Regions from separate parts of the Streptomyces sp. NBC_01176 genome, predicted to be linked through region 2. Evidence: riboswitches for the same ligand, from Rfam matches in the RefSeq annotation. Region 2 holds a riboswitch; each other region holds the start of a gene.

Evidence for each region. Region 2 has a riboswitch for cobalamin ahead of metE (5-methyltetrahydropteroyltriglutamate--homocysteine S-methyltransferase). Riboswitches for the same ligand answer to the same signal wherever they lie in the genome.
Region 1: it holds a riboswitch for cobalamin, as region 2 does, so the genes downstream of both, OG199_RS38635 (CbtB-domain containing protein) here and metE (5-methyltetrahydropteroyltriglutamate--homocysteine S-methyltransferase) in region 2, are expected to answer to the same signal.
Region 3: it holds a riboswitch for cobalamin, as region 2 does, so the genes downstream of both, OG199_RS01480 (CbtB-domain containing protein) here and metE (5-methyltetrahydropteroyltriglutamate--homocysteine S-methyltransferase) in region 2, are expected to answer to the same signal.

The regions. Positions count from the first base shown of each region.
Region 1 covers NZ_CP108600.1:8,875,922-8,881,659, reverse strand. The annotation lists gene OG199_RS38650 (tetratricopeptide repeat protein) at 1-426, opposite strand, end outside; gene OG199_RS38645 (hypothetical protein) at 791-1,237, shown strand; gene OG199_RS38640 (acyl-CoA dehydrogenase family protein) at 1,263-2,453, opposite strand; gene OG199_RS38635 (CbtB-domain containing protein) at 2,579-2,800, opposite strand; cobalamin riboswitch at 2,837-2,980, opposite strand; gene OG199_RS38630 (histidine phosphatase family protein) at 3,123-3,722, shown strand; gene OG199_RS38625 (ferredoxin) at 3,711-4,193, opposite strand; gene OG199_RS38620 (nuclear transport factor 2 family protein) at 4,259-4,660, opposite strand; gene OG199_RS38615 (PadR family transcriptional regulator) at 4,745-5,308, shown strand; gene OG199_RS38610 (hypothetical protein) at 5,629-5,738, shown strand, end outside.
Region 2 covers NZ_CP108600.1:9,143,042-9,148,779, reverse strand. The annotation lists gene scpA (methylmalonyl-CoA mutase) at 1-1,785, shown strand, start outside; gene meaB (methylmalonyl Co-A mutase-associated GTPase MeaB) at 1,791-2,777, shown strand; cobalamin riboswitch at 3,006-3,156, shown strand; gene metE (5-methyltetrahydropteroyltriglutamate--homocysteine S-methyltransferase) at 3,340-5,664, shown strand.
Region 3 covers NZ_CP108600.1:424,696-430,433, reverse strand. The annotation lists gene OG199_RS01495 (acyl-CoA dehydrogenase family protein) at 1-186, shown strand, start outside; gene OG199_RS01490 (enoyl-CoA hydratase/isomerase family protein) at 183-1,286, shown strand; partial or broken gene OG199_RS01485 (enoyl-CoA hydratase) at 1,436-1,645, shown strand; cobalamin riboswitch at 1,719-1,859, shown strand; gene OG199_RS01480 (CbtB-domain containing protein) at 1,897-2,112, shown strand; gene OG199_RS01475 (CbtA family protein) at 2,132-2,890, shown strand; gene OG199_RS01470 (MarR family winged helix-turn-helix transcriptional regulator) at 3,362-3,823, shown strand; partial or broken gene OG199_RS01465 (transposase) at 4,035-4,187, shown strand; gene OG199_RS01460 (caspase domain-containing protein) at 4,994-5,738, opposite strand, start outside.

The DNA of each region.
Region 1 (5,738 bases), 270 kb from region 2:
CAGGTCCCGGTGCACGATGCCCTGTTGATGGGTGTAGGCGAGCGCGGCCGACACCTGGTCGGCGATGTCGACGACGTCGGCGACCGGCAGCGGATGCCGCTCGTTGTCCTCCAGCAACTGACCGAGGTTGTGTCCCGCCAGCAGCTCCATGACCAGGTACAGCACGCCGTCGGACTCGCCGAAGTCGTGCACCACGGTCACCCCGCGGTGCTGCAGCGCGGCGGCCACCCGGGCCTCGCGCCGGAATCTCTCCCGCAGGACACCGGTGAAGGACGGGTCGTGGTGCGGGCTGAGGGGCTTGAGGCACTTCACGGCGACCTGTCGCCCCAGCGACTCGTCGCGGGCGCGCCACACCTCGCCCATGCCTCCCCGCCCGATCAGATCGAGCAGTCGGTACCGGCTCTGGAGCAGCCTGGTCTCCGCCATCTCGTGCGATCGCCCCCGTCGCTGCTCGCCGCGCCCTCCCCTGGCCCGTCCAGTATGGCGAGTTATCTGCCGACTTTGTACGGCACCCGGCGCGAGCGGGGGCGGCGCCGCGCCAGGGCGTGCAGCACGTGCGGGGACGGGTGGTGCCGGCGACGACGTACGGGGACGCAGCGCAGTACGGTGCCCGGGAAGCGCACCGCACGGGACGCTCGAACGGGCCGAGAAGGGCGGGACCGCCGCGGCATCGGGGCGTGCGCTCAGGGCGTTCAGACCGGTCACCCCCGAAACCTGACCCGGCTGGTGCCCGTCGAGTGCCCCGGACGTACCGGCAGGGCTGTCGGTCGTGGGTGCCAGAATCGGTGGCATGACGCTGTGCGACTACTTCTCCGCCGCTGACGATCAAACCGCCGTCGCCGTGGGGGAATCGCCCGGGGGTCCGGGCCCGGCCGCGCTGGACGTGGTCTCCCTGAAGGGCGTCGACCCGGTGGTCGCCCTCGCCCGGCTCGAGGCGATCGCGACGGACTGCGGCTATGAGGAGGCCGGTCGGCGCCCTCGGTCCGGGCAGCTGTTGTCCGAGCCGGACGGCGACGGCCCGCTCGTGTTCAGCCTGTCGGACACCCTGGTGGCGGCCCTCGCCACCGCGGCTCGAGGCGACCTCCGGCGCTTCGCGGAGTCGTGGTCCACGACCGACGAACTGCGGCAGAACCAGGTCGACGCCGAGACGGCGGCCGTCGCCCTGGAAGCCCTGGCCGGCCTGGCTCGACGCGCTCAGCCGGCCGGCCTGCGCCTGTACTGCTGGTGGGCGCTGTGAAAGGCCGGGCTTCCGCAGAGGCAGCTCAACGCCGTACCCGTGGCATCCCCAGCCCGATCCACGAGATGATCTCCCGCTGGATCTCGTTGTTGCCGCCACCGAAGGTGAAGATCACCGCCGACCGGTAGCCGCGTTCCAGTTCGCCGTGCAGGACGGCGCCCGCCGAGCCCTCCTTCAGGACACCCGGCACCGCGACGATCTCCATGAGCCAGGCGTACGCGTCCCGGCGCGCCTCGGAGCCGTACACCTTGACCGCGGAGGCGTCCTGCGGGGTGAGGGTGCCCTGCTGGACGGCGTTCACCATCTGCCAGTTCAGGAGCTTCATGGCGTCGAGCCGGGTGTGGGTCTGCGCGAGCCGGCGGCGCACCCAGGGGAGGTCGACGACCCGGCGGCCGTCGGCGAGCTTGGTCTCCATGGCCCAGCGCTGGACGTCGTGCAGGGCGCGGATCGCCATGGTGCCGTGGGCGGCGAGGGTGACGCGTTCGTGGTTGAGCTGGTTGGTGATCAGCCGCCAGCCCTTGTTCTCCTCACCGACCCGGCGGGAGACGGGGACGCGGATGTTCTCGTAGTAGCTGGCGGTGGTGTCGTGCGAGGCGAGGGTGTTGATGAGGGTGCAGGAGTAACCGGGGTCGGAGGTCGGTACGAGGAGCATGGTGATGCCCTTGTGGGGCGGGGCGTCCGGGTCGGTGCGGACGGCGAGCCACACCCAGTCGGCGGTGTCGCCGTTCGTCGTCCAGATCTTCTGCCCGTTGACCGTGTAGTGGCCGGTGGTCTCGTCGCCCTCGCGTACGGCCCGGGTCTTCAGCGCGGCCAGATCGGTGCCCGCGTCGGGCTCGCTGTAGCCGATCGCGAAGTCGATCTCGCCGGAGAGGATCCTGGGCAGGAAGTACCCCTTCTGCTCCTCGGTACCGAACTGCATGATCGTCGGGCCGACGGTGTTCAGCGCCATCAGGGGCAGCGGTACGCCCGCCTGGGCGGCCTCGTCGAAGAAGATGAACTGCTCCATGGGCGTGAGGCCGCTGCCGCCGTACTCCTTGGGCCAGCCCACACCGAGCCGGCCGTCCGCGCCGAGGCGGCGGATCGTCTCGCGGTAGAACCGCTTCTGCGCCGCCGGGTCGCCGTACCGGGCATAGGCGTTGTCGGGCACCAGCTCGGCGAAGTAGTCGCGCAGTTCGGTCCGCAACCGCTGCTGCTCCGGCGTGTATTCGAGATGCACGGCGCCTCCTGGCTCCCCAAGGCGGGACCTGACGGCGCACACCGTAGAACGTGTTCCAGAAATAGGGAATGGCGGTGACATGCGAGAGGGGGCGCCCAGCCGGGCGCCCCCTTCTGCCCGAGCCGTCAGTGGCAGGGGAACCCGAGGAGATGGCGGGCGTCGTGCACCCACTCGTGGACGTTCTCACCGGACACGAGGGAGGTGGCGCCCTGTTCGGCGCCGACGAAGTAGAGCAGGACCAGCATCAGGACACCGAAGAAGACCGCCCAGGGGACGATCGCACCGATCGGCAGCTTGGCGGGAACGGCGGTGGGGGTGGCGGTCGGCTGGGCGACGGACTGCGCCATGGGGCAGTACCTCCTGGGGAACTCGCGTCCCGTCTCGGTGGTGCACAGGACGACGGCCGCGGGTCTGACTTGCTCGACCTCCGCCGCCCCGGGGAGGGGTGGCGTGCGCTGGGCATACAGTGGCGCGACCGTGCCGGACTCCCACCGGACTTCCGCCGAACCGTCGTCAATATCATCCAGACCGTACCGCGAAGCCCGGGCCCGGCCAAGGGCGCGTGGCAGGAGCGCAGTTGCGCGCCGGGGCCGGTCAGCGGGGGCGGATTCCCGGTTCCGGCAGGGGACTTGGGCACGGGTGAACACGACAGCGCACGAGAGTGAACGTATGACGAGCCGAGTGATCTTGATCTCAGCCGCGATCGGCGCGGCGCTGCGGGAGGCCCGCTTCGACGAAGGGGGCCGGGTGGAGGCCGCGGGGCTGCGGCTCGCGCGGGCCGCCGCGGGCGCGGTACCCGGCGCGGAGCGGCTGTGGGTCTCCCCCAGCGTGCGGTGCCGCGAGACCGCTGACGCGCTGGGCCTGGACGCGGTGCTGGACGTACCGGAGCTGGCCGGTCTCGACGTGGGCCGATGGCGGGGCGCGACGCTGGAGGAGGTCAGCTCGAAGGAACCGGAGGCGGTGGCCCGGTGGCTGGCCGATCCTCGTGCGGCACCGCACGGCGGGGAGTCGGTGCGGGCGTTCTGCGACCGGGTGGCGGGCTGCCTCGACACGGCCGCGCAGGTGACGGGCCGGACCGTCGCCGTGGTGGAGCCGGAGGTGGTACGGGCCCTGGTGGTACGGGTGTTGGGCGCGCCGGAGTCGGCGTTCTGGCGGGTCGACGTACCGCCCCTGACCGCGACCGAGTTCAGCGGTCGCTCCGGACGCTGGAACGTACGCGTCGGACGGCCGCTCGCCCCGTCGACGGAAGCGGCCGGCTCAGACGGGTAGCAGGGTCGCGAGGAAGTCCGTGCAGGCCTGGGCGCACGCGCGACAGGCCCGTGCGCCGGCCTGCGCGCCGGGACACCGGTCGAAGACGTCCGCGCACTCACGGCAGACGGACCGGCACCACTCGACCTGGACACGGATGCCGGCCTCGCCCCGGGGGTGCTGCCCGTCCAGGACGAGGCAGGTCGCGTCGCACACCTCGGCGCACATGAGGCCCATACGCCGCGCGAGTTGCCGCACCTTGGGTCCGTCGGGATCCATGCAGCTCGCCCGCAGCGCGCAGGCGCGGGCGCACTCGACGCAGGCCTGTGCGCAGTCGAAGCGGTCTTCCAGGAAGCGGATCGGTTCCTGGAGGCGGGTCGGTTCCTGGAGGCGGCTCGGTTCCGGGAGGCTGACCGGTTCCGAGGAGCGGACCGGTCCCCGCTCGGGTGCCGGCGCGGTCGTCTGTTTCGCCTTCGTCTTCGTCGAGGTCACCCGGCGCGGGTAGCCCCCGGGAGTCGCGTCAAACCCCGCGTGGACGGCCGGCGCCGGGGCGCGGCTCACCGGCCCGCGGCGTCCGCCGCCTCCCGCGAGATCCGCTCGAACTGCGCGCCCATCGCCTCGGAGAGCGCATGGGCCGCCGAGAGCGGGCGGACCATGACCATCAGGTCGTCGATCCTGCCGTCCTCGTCGAAGTGCAGGAAGTCGCAGCCGTTGATCTCCTTGTCGCCCACCTTCGCCGTGAAGACCAGCGCGTGGTCACGGCCGTCGGCACCCGCGATCTCCCGTACGTAGCGGAAGTCGGTGAAGACGCGGGTGACCCCGCGCAGGATGGCCGCGGTGATCGCCTTGCCCGGGTACGGCTTGAAGGCGACGGGGCTGGTGAACACGACGTCGTCGGCCAGCAGCTCCTCGACCGCGGCGAGGTCTCCGGCCTCCACGGCCTTGCGGAAGGGGTGCATCGGGATCCCTGCTCTCATAGTCAACTAATTGAATAGGTGCGTAAGAGATTAGTCGCGGGGGTGTATGCCGTCTAGCCTTGGCCCATGGCATTGCGCAACGCGGTCCTCGCCGCGCTCCTGGAGGGTGAGGCGTCGGGATACGACCTGGCCAAGGAGTTCGACGCCTCGGTGGCCAACTTCTGGATGGCGACCCCGCAGCAGCTCTACCGGGAACTCGAGCGGATGACGTCCGAGGGGCTCATCGAGGCCCGGCTGGTGCGGCAGGAGCGACGCCCGAACAAGCGGGTCTTCTCCCTCACCGCGGCGGGACGCGTCGCCCTGCGCGAATTCACCGCCGACCCTCCGAAACCCACCGCCATCCGCGACGAACTGCTGGTCAAGGTCCAGTCCGTCGACGCGGGCGACGACGCGGCCGTACGGGCGGCGATCGCCGAGCGCCTGGAGTGGGCGCGCGCCAAGCTGGCCCGCTACGAGCGGCTGCGCGCGCGACTGCTGGACGGGCGCACCGAGGACGAGTTCCTGGCCCGCGCGGAGCGTGTGGGCCCCTATCTCACCCTGATGCGGGGGCGCTCCTTCGAGGAGGAGAACATCCGGTGGGCGGAACGGGCCCTGGACATCCTGGAGCGGCGGGCCGCGGTGCGCCCCTAAAAGAGCGCCTTGTCCCGTCGGGTGCGTTCGGCAGACGTTTGGTCAGCGGAATGGGCTGGGACCGCCGAGGCCAGAGTCGTGGTGCGGAATCCGCGTGAACCAGGTGGTCGACGCGCTGGTGATGCGATGTTCTTCCGCCGCGCCCGTGACCAACAGCCGGATGCGCTACATCACAGGCTGAAACCCAGTGGCTTGCGAATGCACCGGGGAGCGGATGAGGTTCGCGCCGTGGGCGTGCGGGGAGGAGGAGTGGCGTCGGCTCGGGTGTCGGAGAGCTAGGGTCGCTTCGGTGACCTGCTTGGCGAGTTGAGGGGTTGTCCGTGGCAGAGCTTGTCCGTCGGCAGCACGTGGATGCCTACGTGGGGTACCACGCTTTCGGGCTCCAGGAGAGCGACGACGCAGACCTGCCGGTTCCCTTCCCGGACGACTT
Region 2 (5,738 bases):
CCCCGGGTGACCGGTGACGTCGGCATGGCGGGCGTCGCCATCGACTCGATCTACGACATGCGCCAGCTCTTCGACGGCATCCCGCTGGACAGGATGACGGTGTCGATGACGATGAACGGCGCGGTGCTGCCCGTGCTCGCGCTGTACATCGTGGCCGCCGAGGAGCAGGGTGTCCCGCCCGAGAAGCTGGCCGGGACCATCCAGAACGACATCCTCAAGGAGTTCATGGTCCGCAACACCTACATCTATCCGCCGAAGCCGTCGATGCGGATCATCTCCGACATCTTCGCCTTCACCTCCCAGCGGATGCCGCGCTACAACTCCATCTCCATCTCCGGGTACCACATCCAGGAGGCGGGCGCGACGGCCGATCTGGAGCTGGCCTACACGCTCGCGGACGGCGTGGAGTACCTGCGGGCCGGACAGGAGGCAGGGCTGGACGTGGACGCGTTCGCTCCCCGGCTCTCGTTCTTCTGGGCGATCGGCATGAACTTCTTCATGGAGATCGCCAAGATGCGGGCCGCCCGGCTGCTGTGGGCCAGGCTGGTCAAGCAGTTCGACCCGAAGAACGCCAAGTCGCTTTCCCTGCGCACACATTCCCAGACGTCGGGGTGGTCCCTCACCGCGCAGGACGTGTTCAACAACGTGACGCGCACGTGTGTGGAGGCCATGGCCGCCACCCAGGGCCACACGCAGTCGCTGCACACCAACGCCCTCGACGAGGCGCTCGCCCTGCCCACCGACTTCTCGGCGCGCATCGCCCGCAACACCCAGCTGCTGATCCAGCAGGAGTCGGGCACGACGCGGGTGATCGACCCGTGGGGCGGCAGCGCGTACGTGGAGAAGCTGACGTACGACCTGGCGCGCCGGGCCTGGCAGCACATCGAGGAGGTCGAGGCGGCCGGCGGCATGGCGCAGGCCATCGACGCGGGCATCCCGAAGCTGCGTGTGGAGGAGGCCGCGGCCCGCACCCAGGCCCGGATCGACTCGGGCCGTCAGCCGGTCATCGGCGTCAACAAGTACCGGGTCGACAGCGACGAACAGATCGACGTCCTCAAGGTCGACAACTCCTCCGTACGGACTCAGCAGATCGAGAAGCTGCGGCGGCTGCGCGCGGAGCGCGACGAGTCCGCGTGCCAGCACTCGCTGCGCGCGCTGACGGCGGCCGCCGGGGGCACCGGCAACCTGCTGGAGCTGGCGGTGAACGCGGCCCGTGCCAAGGCCACCGTCGGTGAGATCTCCGACGCTCTGGAGAAGGTGTACGGGCGGCACGCGAGCCAGATCCGTACGATCTCGGGTGTGTACCGCAACGAAGCAGGCGAGTCGCCGTCCGTGGAACGCACCCGCACCCGGGTGGACGCCTTCGAGGAGTCCGAGGGCCGCCGGCCGCGCATCCTGGTGGCCAAGATGGGCCAGGACGGCCACGACCGCGGGCAGAAGGTCATCGCCACCGCCTTCGCCGACCTCGGCTTCGACGTGGACGTCGGCCCGCTGTTCCAGACCCCGGCCGAGGTGGCACGGCAGGCCGTCGAGGCCGACGTGCACATCGTCGGGGTGTCCTCGCTGGCCGCCGGGCACCTCACCCTGGTCCCGGCGCTGCGGGAGCAACTGGCCGAGGAGGGGCGCGAGGACATCATGATCGTGGTGGGCGGGGTGATCCCGCCGCAGGACGTGCCGACCCTGCTGGAGATGGGCGCGGCGGCCGTCTTCCCGCCCGGAACGGTGATCCCGGACGCGGCGTACGACCTGGTGGAACGGCTGGCCACCGGTCTTGGACACGGCTGAGGCCCATGGCGATCGACCTCGACTCCTATGTGAAGGGCGTGCTCGACGGGAAGCGTGCGTACATCGCACGGGCCATCACCCTCGTCGAGTCGACCCGGGCCGACCACCGGTCCCTGGCGCAGGCCCTGCTGACCGAGTTGCTGCCGCACGGCGGCAACGCCCGGCGCATCGGCATCACCGGGGTGCCCGGTGTGGGCAAGTCGACCTTCATCGACGCGCTCGGCACGATGCTCACCTCGCTCGGGCACCGGGTCGCGGTGCTCGCCGTCGACCCCTCGTCGACCCGTACGGGCGGTTCGATCCTGGGTGACAAGACCCGGATGGAGCGCCTGGCGGTGGACCCCGCCGCTTTCGTACGCCCCTCCCCCACCGCCGGCACCCTCGGCGGCGTGGCGAAGGCGACACGGGAGTCGATGGTGGTGATGGAGGCGGCGGGCTACGACGTGATCCTGGTGGAGACGGTGGGCGTCGGCCAGTCGGAGACCGCGGTGGCGAACATGGTCGACTCCTTCCTGCTGCTCACGCTGGCCCGCACCGGCGACCAGTTGCAGGGCATCAAGAAGGGGGTCCTGGAGCTCGCGGACGTGATCACCGTCAACAAGGCGGACGGCCCGCACGAGCGCGACGCACGTTCCGCGGCACGGGAGTTGGCGGGCGCCCTGCGTCTGATGCACCCGGTGGACGCGGCCTGGACTCCCCCCGTGCTGAGTTGCAGCGCCCGGGAGTCGACCGGCCTGGACACCGTCTGGGAACGTCTCGAACAGCATCGCGTCCTGCTCGACTCGACCGGCCGCCTCGCCGCCAAGCGCCGCGACCAGCAGGTCGACTGGACCTGGACGATGGTCCGCGACGAGCTCCTCGGCCGGCTGCACGCGGATCCGGCGGTACGAGCCCTCACGCCTTCCCTCGAACGGCAGGTCCGGGACGGGGAGTTGACGGCCACGCTGGCGGCGGAACGCATCCTGGGCGTGTTCGGCGGCGCCGCCGACTGACTCGTCGCGCCACTCCGCCCGTCCACGACGGGGCCCGGCACCGTGTCCCTCGGGCGGACACGGTGCCCACCCGTGCCTCCTCGGACGGATCCTGCCGAGCCGTGGGCGACCGCGGCCAGTGTCCCATGTCACCGTCCGCGATGTGAGCCGCTCCCCGCACAAGGCCGCGTCGCCCTCTAGGGTGGCCGGTGCAGCTGGTTCGCCCCGTCCGCCAGGCGGGATGCGTCGTAAGAGGGAACCCGGTGGGAATCCGGGACTGCCCCGCAGCGGTGAGTGGGAACGAACGCCGTCATACGCACTGGGCCCGACCGGGTCTGGGAAGCGACGGCCAGTAGGTGGTGGCCCTTCGGGGAGACCGCGCCCGCGAGTCCGAAGACCTGCCCGTTGCCCGCGCGTGACCGTTCGCGCGCGGACATCCCGGTGACCTCGTGGGCGGGTCGGCGTACATACCGGCGGACGGCCGCGCCTCCTGGCGCGGGTCGACTCCGCCCGGTTCGTCACCCCTTCGCGCTCACGTCCCGCCGCCGGGATCTCAGGGAGACATCTCGCGAAGGAGATTTCCGTGACAGCCAAGCCCGCAGCCGCGGCAGCACGGTCCACCGTGTACGGCTACCCCCGTCAAGGCCCGGACCGTGAGCTGAAGAAGGCGATCGAGGGCTACTGGAAGGGCCGGACCACCGCCGCCGCCCTCCGGGAGACCGCCTCAGGTCTGCGCCGTTCGAACTGGCGCCACCTGGCGGAATCCGGCATCCACGAGGTGCCCACCGGCGACTTCTCGTACTACGACCACGTCCTCGACACCACTGTCATGGTCGGTGCCGTCCCCGAGCGGCACCGCAAGGCCGTCGAAGCCGACCCGCTCGACGGGTACTTCGCGATGGCGCGCGGCACCCAGGACGTGGCGCCGCTGGAGATGACCAAGTGGTTCGACACCAACTATCACTACCTGGTGCCGGAGTTGGGGCCGGACACGGTGTTCAGGACGGACTCCGCCCAGCAGGTCGGGCAACTCGGGGAGGCGATCGCCCTCGGTCTCGCCGCCCGGCCCGTCCTCGTCGGTCCGGTCACCTATCTCCTGCTGGCCAAGCCGGCGCCCGGTGTCGCCGCGGACTTCGAACCGCTGACTCTGCTGGACCGGCTGCTGCCCGTCTACGCCGAGGTGCTCGCCGACCTCCGCGCGGCGGGAGCCGAGTGGGTGCAGCTCGACGAGCCCGCCCTGGTCCAGGACCGTACCCCCGCCGAACTCAGCGCCGCCGCACGCGCCTACCGCGGCCTCGGCAGGCTGACCGACCGGCCGAAGCTGCTGCTCGCCTCCTACTTCGACCGCCTCGGCGACGCCCTGCCCGTACTGGCCAAGGCCCCGGTGGACGGCCTCGCGCTGGACTTCACCGGCGCGGCCGCCGCCAACCTCGACGGCCTGGCCGCCGTCGGCGGACTGCCCGGAAAGCGTCTGGTGGCCGGTGTGGTCGACGGCCGCAACATCTGGGTCAACGACCTGGAGAAGTCCCTCGGCACACTCGGCACCCTGCTCGGGCTCGCCGACCGGGTGGACGTCTCCGCCTCCTGCTCGCTCCTGCACGTACCGCTCGACGCGTCCGCCGAACGGGACATCGACCCGCAGATCCTGCGCTGGCTCGCCTTCGCCCGCCAGAAGACGGCGGAGATCGCCGTCCTCGCCAAGGGCCTCGCCCGGGGCACCGGCGCCATCGCCGCCGAACTGGCCGCGAACCGGGCCGACCTCGCCTCCCGGGAGTCCTCCGTGATCACCCGTGACAGCGCGGTACGGGCCAGGGTCGCCGCGGTCACCGCCGCCGACGGCCACCGCTCCCAGCCGTACGCCGAGCGGGCCACCGCCCAGCGCGCCGGCCTCGGGCTGCCGCTGCTGCCGACCACCACGATCGGCTCGTTCCCGCAGACCGCGCGACTGCGCACGGCCCGCGCCGACCTGCGGGGCCGCCGGATCGACATCGACGGGTACGAGGAGCGGGTCAGGAACGAGATCCGCGAGGTGATCTCCTTCCAGGAGGAGGCCGGTCTCGACGTACTGGTGCACGGCGAGCCGGAACGCAACGACATGGTGCAGTACTTCGCCGAACAGCTCACGGGTTACCTCGCCACGCAGCACGGCTGGGTCCAGTCGTACGGCACCCGCTACGTCCGTCCGCCGATCCTGGCCGGCGACATCTCGCGGCCCGAACCGATGACGGTGCGCTGGACGACGTACGCCCGGTCGCTCACCACCAAGCCGGTCAAGGGCATGCTCACCGGACCGGTCACCATGCTCGCCTGGTCCTTCGTCCGCGACGACCAGCCCCTCGGCGAGACCGCCCGCCAGGTCGCACTCGCCCTGCGCGACGAGGTCGACGACCTCGAGGCGGCCGGCACCCCGGTCATCCAGGTCGACGAACCCGCGCTCCGCGAGACGCTGCCCCTGCGCGCCGCCGACCGCGCCGCCTACCTGGAGTGGGCCACCGAGGCGTTCCGTCTCACCACCGGCGGTGTACGGCCGGAGACCCAGATCCACACCCACATGTGCTACGCCGAGTTCGGTGACATCGTCCAGGCCATCGACGACCTCGACGCCGACGTCATCAGCCTGGAGGCCGCCCGCTCCCACATGCAGGTCGCCCGGGAACTCGCCGCCCACGGCTACCCGCGCGAGGCCGGACCCGGGGTGTACGACATCCACTCACCGCGCGTGCCCAGTGCCCACGAAGCCGCTGAACTGCTGCGTACCGGACTCAGGGCCATCCCCGCCGAACGGCTGTGGGTCAACCCCGACTGCGGCCTGAAGACCCGCGCCTGGCCGGAGGTGCGGGCCGCGCTGGAGAACCTGGTGGCGGCGGCCCGCGAAGTCCGCGGCGACCTGGCGCCGACGGTTTCCTGACACAGGTGTGGCCGGGGCGGACCATCTCGGTCCGCCCCGGCCGTGCGCCGTTCCCGCAGGACGTTCGCCGGGCT
Region 3 (5,738 bases), 8.7 Mb from region 2:
ATTGCCATCGACGCCGGGTACTCCGCGGTCGACCGCGCACGGCAACCGCACGGCGGGTACGGCCGCCTGAGCGACCATGGCACCGAGAAGATCGTCCGAGACCCCCGTGTCCACCAAAGTCCGGAAGGAACCAACGAGATCATGCGCGTTATCGTGACCCGCGGCCTGACGGAGGCGTTCGGATGACCGGCGCCCACGACTCCCGGGCGGTCACCGGCGCCGACGACCCCGTGCTCCTGCGCACCGAGGGGCACGCCGCGTACCTCACCCTCAACCGGCCCCGGGCGCTCAACGCCCTCACCCACACCATGGTCCGCCGCATCGACTCCGCGCTCACGGACTGGGAACACGACCCGGCCGTGAAGACCGTCGTCGTGACCGGCGCGGGGGAGCGGGGCCTGTGCGCGGGCGGCGACATCCGCGCCATCCACGACGACGCCCGGAACGGGGACGGCACGGCGTCGAAGGCCTTCTGGCGCGACGAGTACCGGCTCAACGCCCGTATCGCGCGCTACCCGAAACCGTATGTCGCCGTGATGGACGGCATCGTGATGGGCGGCGGCGTCGGTGTCTCCGCACACGGCAGCGTACGGATCGCCACCGAGCGCTCCCGGATCGCGATGCCCGAGACCGGTATCGGCTTCGTCCCGGATGTGGGCGGCACCTATCTCCTCGCCCTCGCGCCCGGCGAACTCGGCACACACCTGGCGCTGACCGGAGTGCCGGTCGGCGCGGGCGACGCCCTGCTGTGCGGGCTGTCCGACCATTACGTGCCGTCCGAGTCCCTGCCACGACTCGTCCAGGACCTCGCCCACGCGCCGGTAGGGGAGGTCCTGGGCCGCCACGTCATGCCCGCGCCGCCCGGGAGCCTCGCGGAAGCACGGCGCTGGATCGACGCCTGCTACTCCGCCGACACCGTCGAGGAGATCGTCGGCCGCCTGCTGGATCACGGTGACAGCGCGGCCAAGGAGGCCGCCGAGGCGCTGCTCAGCAAGTCACCCACCGCCCTCAAGGTCACCCTCGCCGCCATGCGCGGAGCCCGCCGGCCCGGCTCACTGGAGAAGGTGCTCGACGAGGAGTACCGCGTCTCCTGCGCGGCGCTCACCCAACCCGACCTGGTGGAGGGCATCCGGGCCCAGGTCATCGACAAGGACCGCGACCCGCGTTGGTCGCCGTCGACGCTCGCCGAGGTCACCGACGCGGACGTCGCACGCTTCTTCGCCCCGCTCGGCGAGCGTGAACTCGGCCTCGCCGCACCCGACACCACGCAGGAGGCGCCCTGGTGAGCAGGGCCGTCGCGTTCACCGGGCTGGGGCAGACGGGCGGCTCCACGGCCGCCGACGTGGCCAAGGCGGGCCACCGTGAACGCGGCCAGGGCCTGGTCGGCGGCTCCCTCAGGACGGCGGCCGGCTCGGGTGTCGGACGCGCCGCGTCGGCGGACGCCGTCACCGGGACCGTGGCGGGCATGTCGCCGCCGGTCGCCGAGAGGGCGAAGGAAGCGGTCGCCCGCGCTTTCGAGACGACGCTCACCGAGGGCGTCCGCTCCGAACGGCCCCCGGTCCACGCGGTGTTCGCGACCACCGACCGGAAGGAGGGCAGGAGCGCCTTCGCCGAGGAGCGACCGGCACCCCGCACCCACCACTGACCCACAGGTCACACCGGCCGTGTGACCCGGCGAGACGAAGATCACGGCAGCCGGGACGGTCTTGGCCATGAACCCGACACGCGGTACGGTCAGTGCGATATCGACGACGGCATGGCGGAAGCCGGTGGAAATCCGGCACGGTCGCGCCACTGTGAACGAGGCCTCTCCTCAGGGGGTTTCGCAAGTCAGACCCGCAGCCGTCGTCCTGTGCACCACCGAGATGGGACGCGAACTCCCGAGGAGGTCCTGCCATGGCGCAGACCGTCGCTCCGCCGACAGCCACCCCGATCCCCGCCAAGCTGCCGATCGGCACGATCGTCCCCTGGGCGGTCTTCTTCGGCATCCTGATGCTGGTCCTGCTCTATTTCGTCGGCGCCGAGCAGGGCGCCACCTCCGTCGTCTCCGGCGAGGACGTCCACGAGTGGGTGCACGACGCCCGCCACCTCCTCGGCTTCCCCTGCCACTGACGAGGGACACCGCGCACCCATGAACTCCGCAACCGTCAGAAACCTTCTCGTGCGGGGCATGCTCGCCGGCCTCGCCGCCGGTGTGCTGGCCCTCGTCGTCGCCTACTTCCTGGGCGAGCCCAGCGTCGACGACGCCATCGGATTCGAAGAGGCCCACGCCCCGGCACACGGGCACGAGGTGGAGATCGTCAGCCGTAGCCTTCAGTCCACCGGCGGCCTCGCCACCGGCGTACTGATCTACGGCGTCGCCTTCGGCGGCATCGCCGCCCTCGCGTACTGCTTCGCACTCGGCCGCGTCGGCCGCTTCAGCCCGCGCGCGACCGCGCTGCTGCTGTCCGGCTGCGCGCTGCTCGCGGTGTACGTCGTGCCGTTCCTGAAGTACCCGGCCAACCCGCCGTCCGTCGGCGACCCCGACACCATCGGCAAGCGCACGACGCTGTACTTCCTGATGATGGTGCTCAGTGTGCTGCTCGCGATCGCCGCCGTGATCCTGGGCAAGTGGCTCGCACCCCGTTGGGGCACCTGGTACGCGACCGTCGCCGCGATCGTCTTCTTCGCTCTCGTGATCGGCATCGCGTACGAGTTCCTTCCGGTCATCAACGAGGTCCCGAAGGACTTCCCGGCCACCTTGCTGTGGCGGTTCCGTACCTCGGCCCTCGCCATCCAGCTCACCCTGTGGACCGGGTTCGGTCTGGTCTTCGGGGAGTTGGCACAGCGTCTGCTGGCCCCGCGGCCGGCGGCGGCCGTGTCCGCGGGAGCAACTCCCGTACCGAACTGACGCATTCACGCAGTGCTGACGTACCGAGAAGCCCGCTGAGACATCAGCGGGCTGTCACGTGCAGAGGGCCCACCGGAACCGTCCGGGGGCCCTCTGCGCGTTCTCCCGAAATCCACGACCTGCCAACAGGTGAACGACTCCTATGACTCCCCGATTACACAGGAGCGACGAGGGCGACAGCGAGGGACAGGGGGCGGAGGGCCCGGGCGAACGCAACCGCGGCACGTCAGACTCGGTGGCCGCGAGGCGGTGGCGCTGACTCCCGAGGAGTAGGAGCGGCTGATCGGACTCGGCGTGCCTGCACGGCGCACTCGCGCTCCTGGTCCAAAGCCACCGGGGCCAGTCGGCCGCGGCGCGGACCCGGCCGATCCGCGCGCGACCGTTCCACCGAAGACTGCCGGGGAAACTGGTGCCTGGACACTCTTTGAGCTTGCTTGCGGAAGCACGTAAAGTCTACGCGCGTTGAGAGACGTGATCCCGCTGACCGCCGACGAAGAACGCTTCTGGCGCGCCCTGACGTGTCTCGTCGTCGCTCTGCCGCGCTCCATGGATAACGACCTGCTGCGGTCCACGGGGCTGACACTCACCGAGTACGTCGTCCTGATGAACCTCTCCGAAGCCGACAACCAGAAACTACGGATGGCCGACCTCGCCGCGGCCAGCGCGCTGTCGCCCAGCCGTATCACCCGCATCGTGGAGATGCTCCAGGCGCGGGGACAGGTGGTCAAGCGACGCTGCCAGGGCGACGGCCGCGGCAATGTGGCCTCCCTGACCCCGGAAGGACAAGAGCGCCTCCAGGCCGCCTATCCCGGCCAGGGGCACCTGGCGAGTGCCCCTGACCGCGTCATCGACCAACTCGACTACCAGTCCCTGCCCGCGTTGGTGCGGCAGAACGAAGCCATGGTGAAAAGACTCGACCAGCGTGAGTTCTGATCTCCTTCACGGCGTTGCCTGCCACGAAACGATCGGCGCTCCCACGTGGGCAGCGCCTGCGATTTCCCCGCTCCGTTACTGGCTCTAACAAAAGCTGCTGATCGCGTGACTGTGGGCTTGTCTGCTCGTCGGTCTGGTCGTGGGGAAACGTCAGTCGCGGCCGTGGATCGTGTCGGATGAACTGTGGTCGCTCATCGAACCGTTGGTGCCCATGCCGGCACCGAAGCTGGTCGAGGGCAGACCTCGAGTGCCGAACGGGCAAGCACTGTGCGGGATTCTCTTCGTCCTGCACACCGGCATCCAGTGGGAGTACTTGCCTCAGGAGCTGGGCTTCGGGTCGGGGCTGACGTGCTGGCGGCGCCTGGCTTCACGGCTTTCGCCGCTTGCGCATCCGCTGGGAACGCCGCGACGACATCCACGAAGCGTTCCTCGGACTCGCCGTCTGCCTGATCACCCATCGCCACGTCCAACGGCTTTGTGAGGAACAGTAAGGCTCCTACGTCGGGCGGTACGGATGCGCGCGGGGTGATTCGAGCCGATCCGTAGGGCGACGGCTGTGGGGTGTGGTCCCCGCGCCGGAGGCAATCGATGCTGTTTCCCGTTTCCTTCTCCCACCGCGAACCCCCGCACCATCCGTACTGAAATTCGCGTCGAAACAGATGAGCGTCAGCAAAGGTTGGCGCGATCACCCAACACACCCAAAAGCCGCAGCGACTTGCTCCAGGCACCGGGCCGGTACTGACCTTGGCAGCCGATTTGGCTGCGGATGGCTCCGTCTGCCGGCGCCAACCTGCGATGAGACCGCCGCTTGGCTCCAGTCCGCAGGATTCCAGACAACGACATCTCCCTGATCGACGAGGCAGCCAGCCACTGTTGCCAGATCGCTGCCACTATGGATCGCGTGCCAGCCCCGGTCAGCCAAAATCTGAACGGCCAGACGGCGACCGTGCGTCTGCCCGCAGCGGTGAATCCGTCCTGATCCGACTCCGAGTAGGTGGAGATCGGCAAACCACGGCAAGCCCGAACAGTGGATTCCGCACCGCGGGCTAGCCCGGATGCTGACTATGTGCCGTGCCGTCGTCCACCGGCAACCGCGTCCTGCAGGGCCTGCACACGTCAACCCAGCACGGGCTCGAGGTCTCACTGCCTACCGTGCGCGCACTCGTTGGTTCAGCGGTTGAGCCAACGGGTCAGCCTGCCGGAGCGATTGGCCTTCTCCAACATGAGTGCGTGCTCATCCATGCCGTCCTCGCGCAGGATCTCCGCCGTGGCTGCTACCTCCCAGGCTCGGGAGCGACGGACTGCCGCGCGCACCAGTTGAAGGGCGAGATCATCGAGCTGGTATCCGCCCAGCACTGCCAGCGCGGCGGGCAGCCAGTCCTCCAAGGGCTCGCGTTCGACCGCAGCCGTGATGACCCAGGTCAGGGCCGCTTCATTGCCCTTGTCCGACAACTCAGCCAGTAGATCGGCCAGTTCCCGGGGCGTCAGCGTTTTGGCTGCATGGTGCAACGCAGCCCTGCCTTTATTGACCGTGCCGGTGTAGGTGTACTCGAACTCACTGGCAAGGCCGTCCGCCAGGGCTCCTTGGACCGCCTGGCTCAGCGAACGTCTTCGGGGGTTCCTGGCCGCCCTCTGCATCCGCATCGCGTCCCCCGCCCGGAGACCCGCGCTACGGAGCGACGGGAGCATGGAGGACAGGTCCTTGCGTTCGCTAAGGCCGGCCAGGACGAGCGACTGGGAGTGATGACCTTCTTCTGACAGAAGTCGGTAGACAGCCAACGCCTGCTCATGCGGGGCCGATTCCATAAGGGTTCGCAGTTCCGCCCAGAGGGGTTTGCCGCTCATTCCAGATTCCAGCAGAGCCGCAAGCAGCGACGATGCGTCTTCGCGTCTGCTCAGCGTTACCCCCAGCATC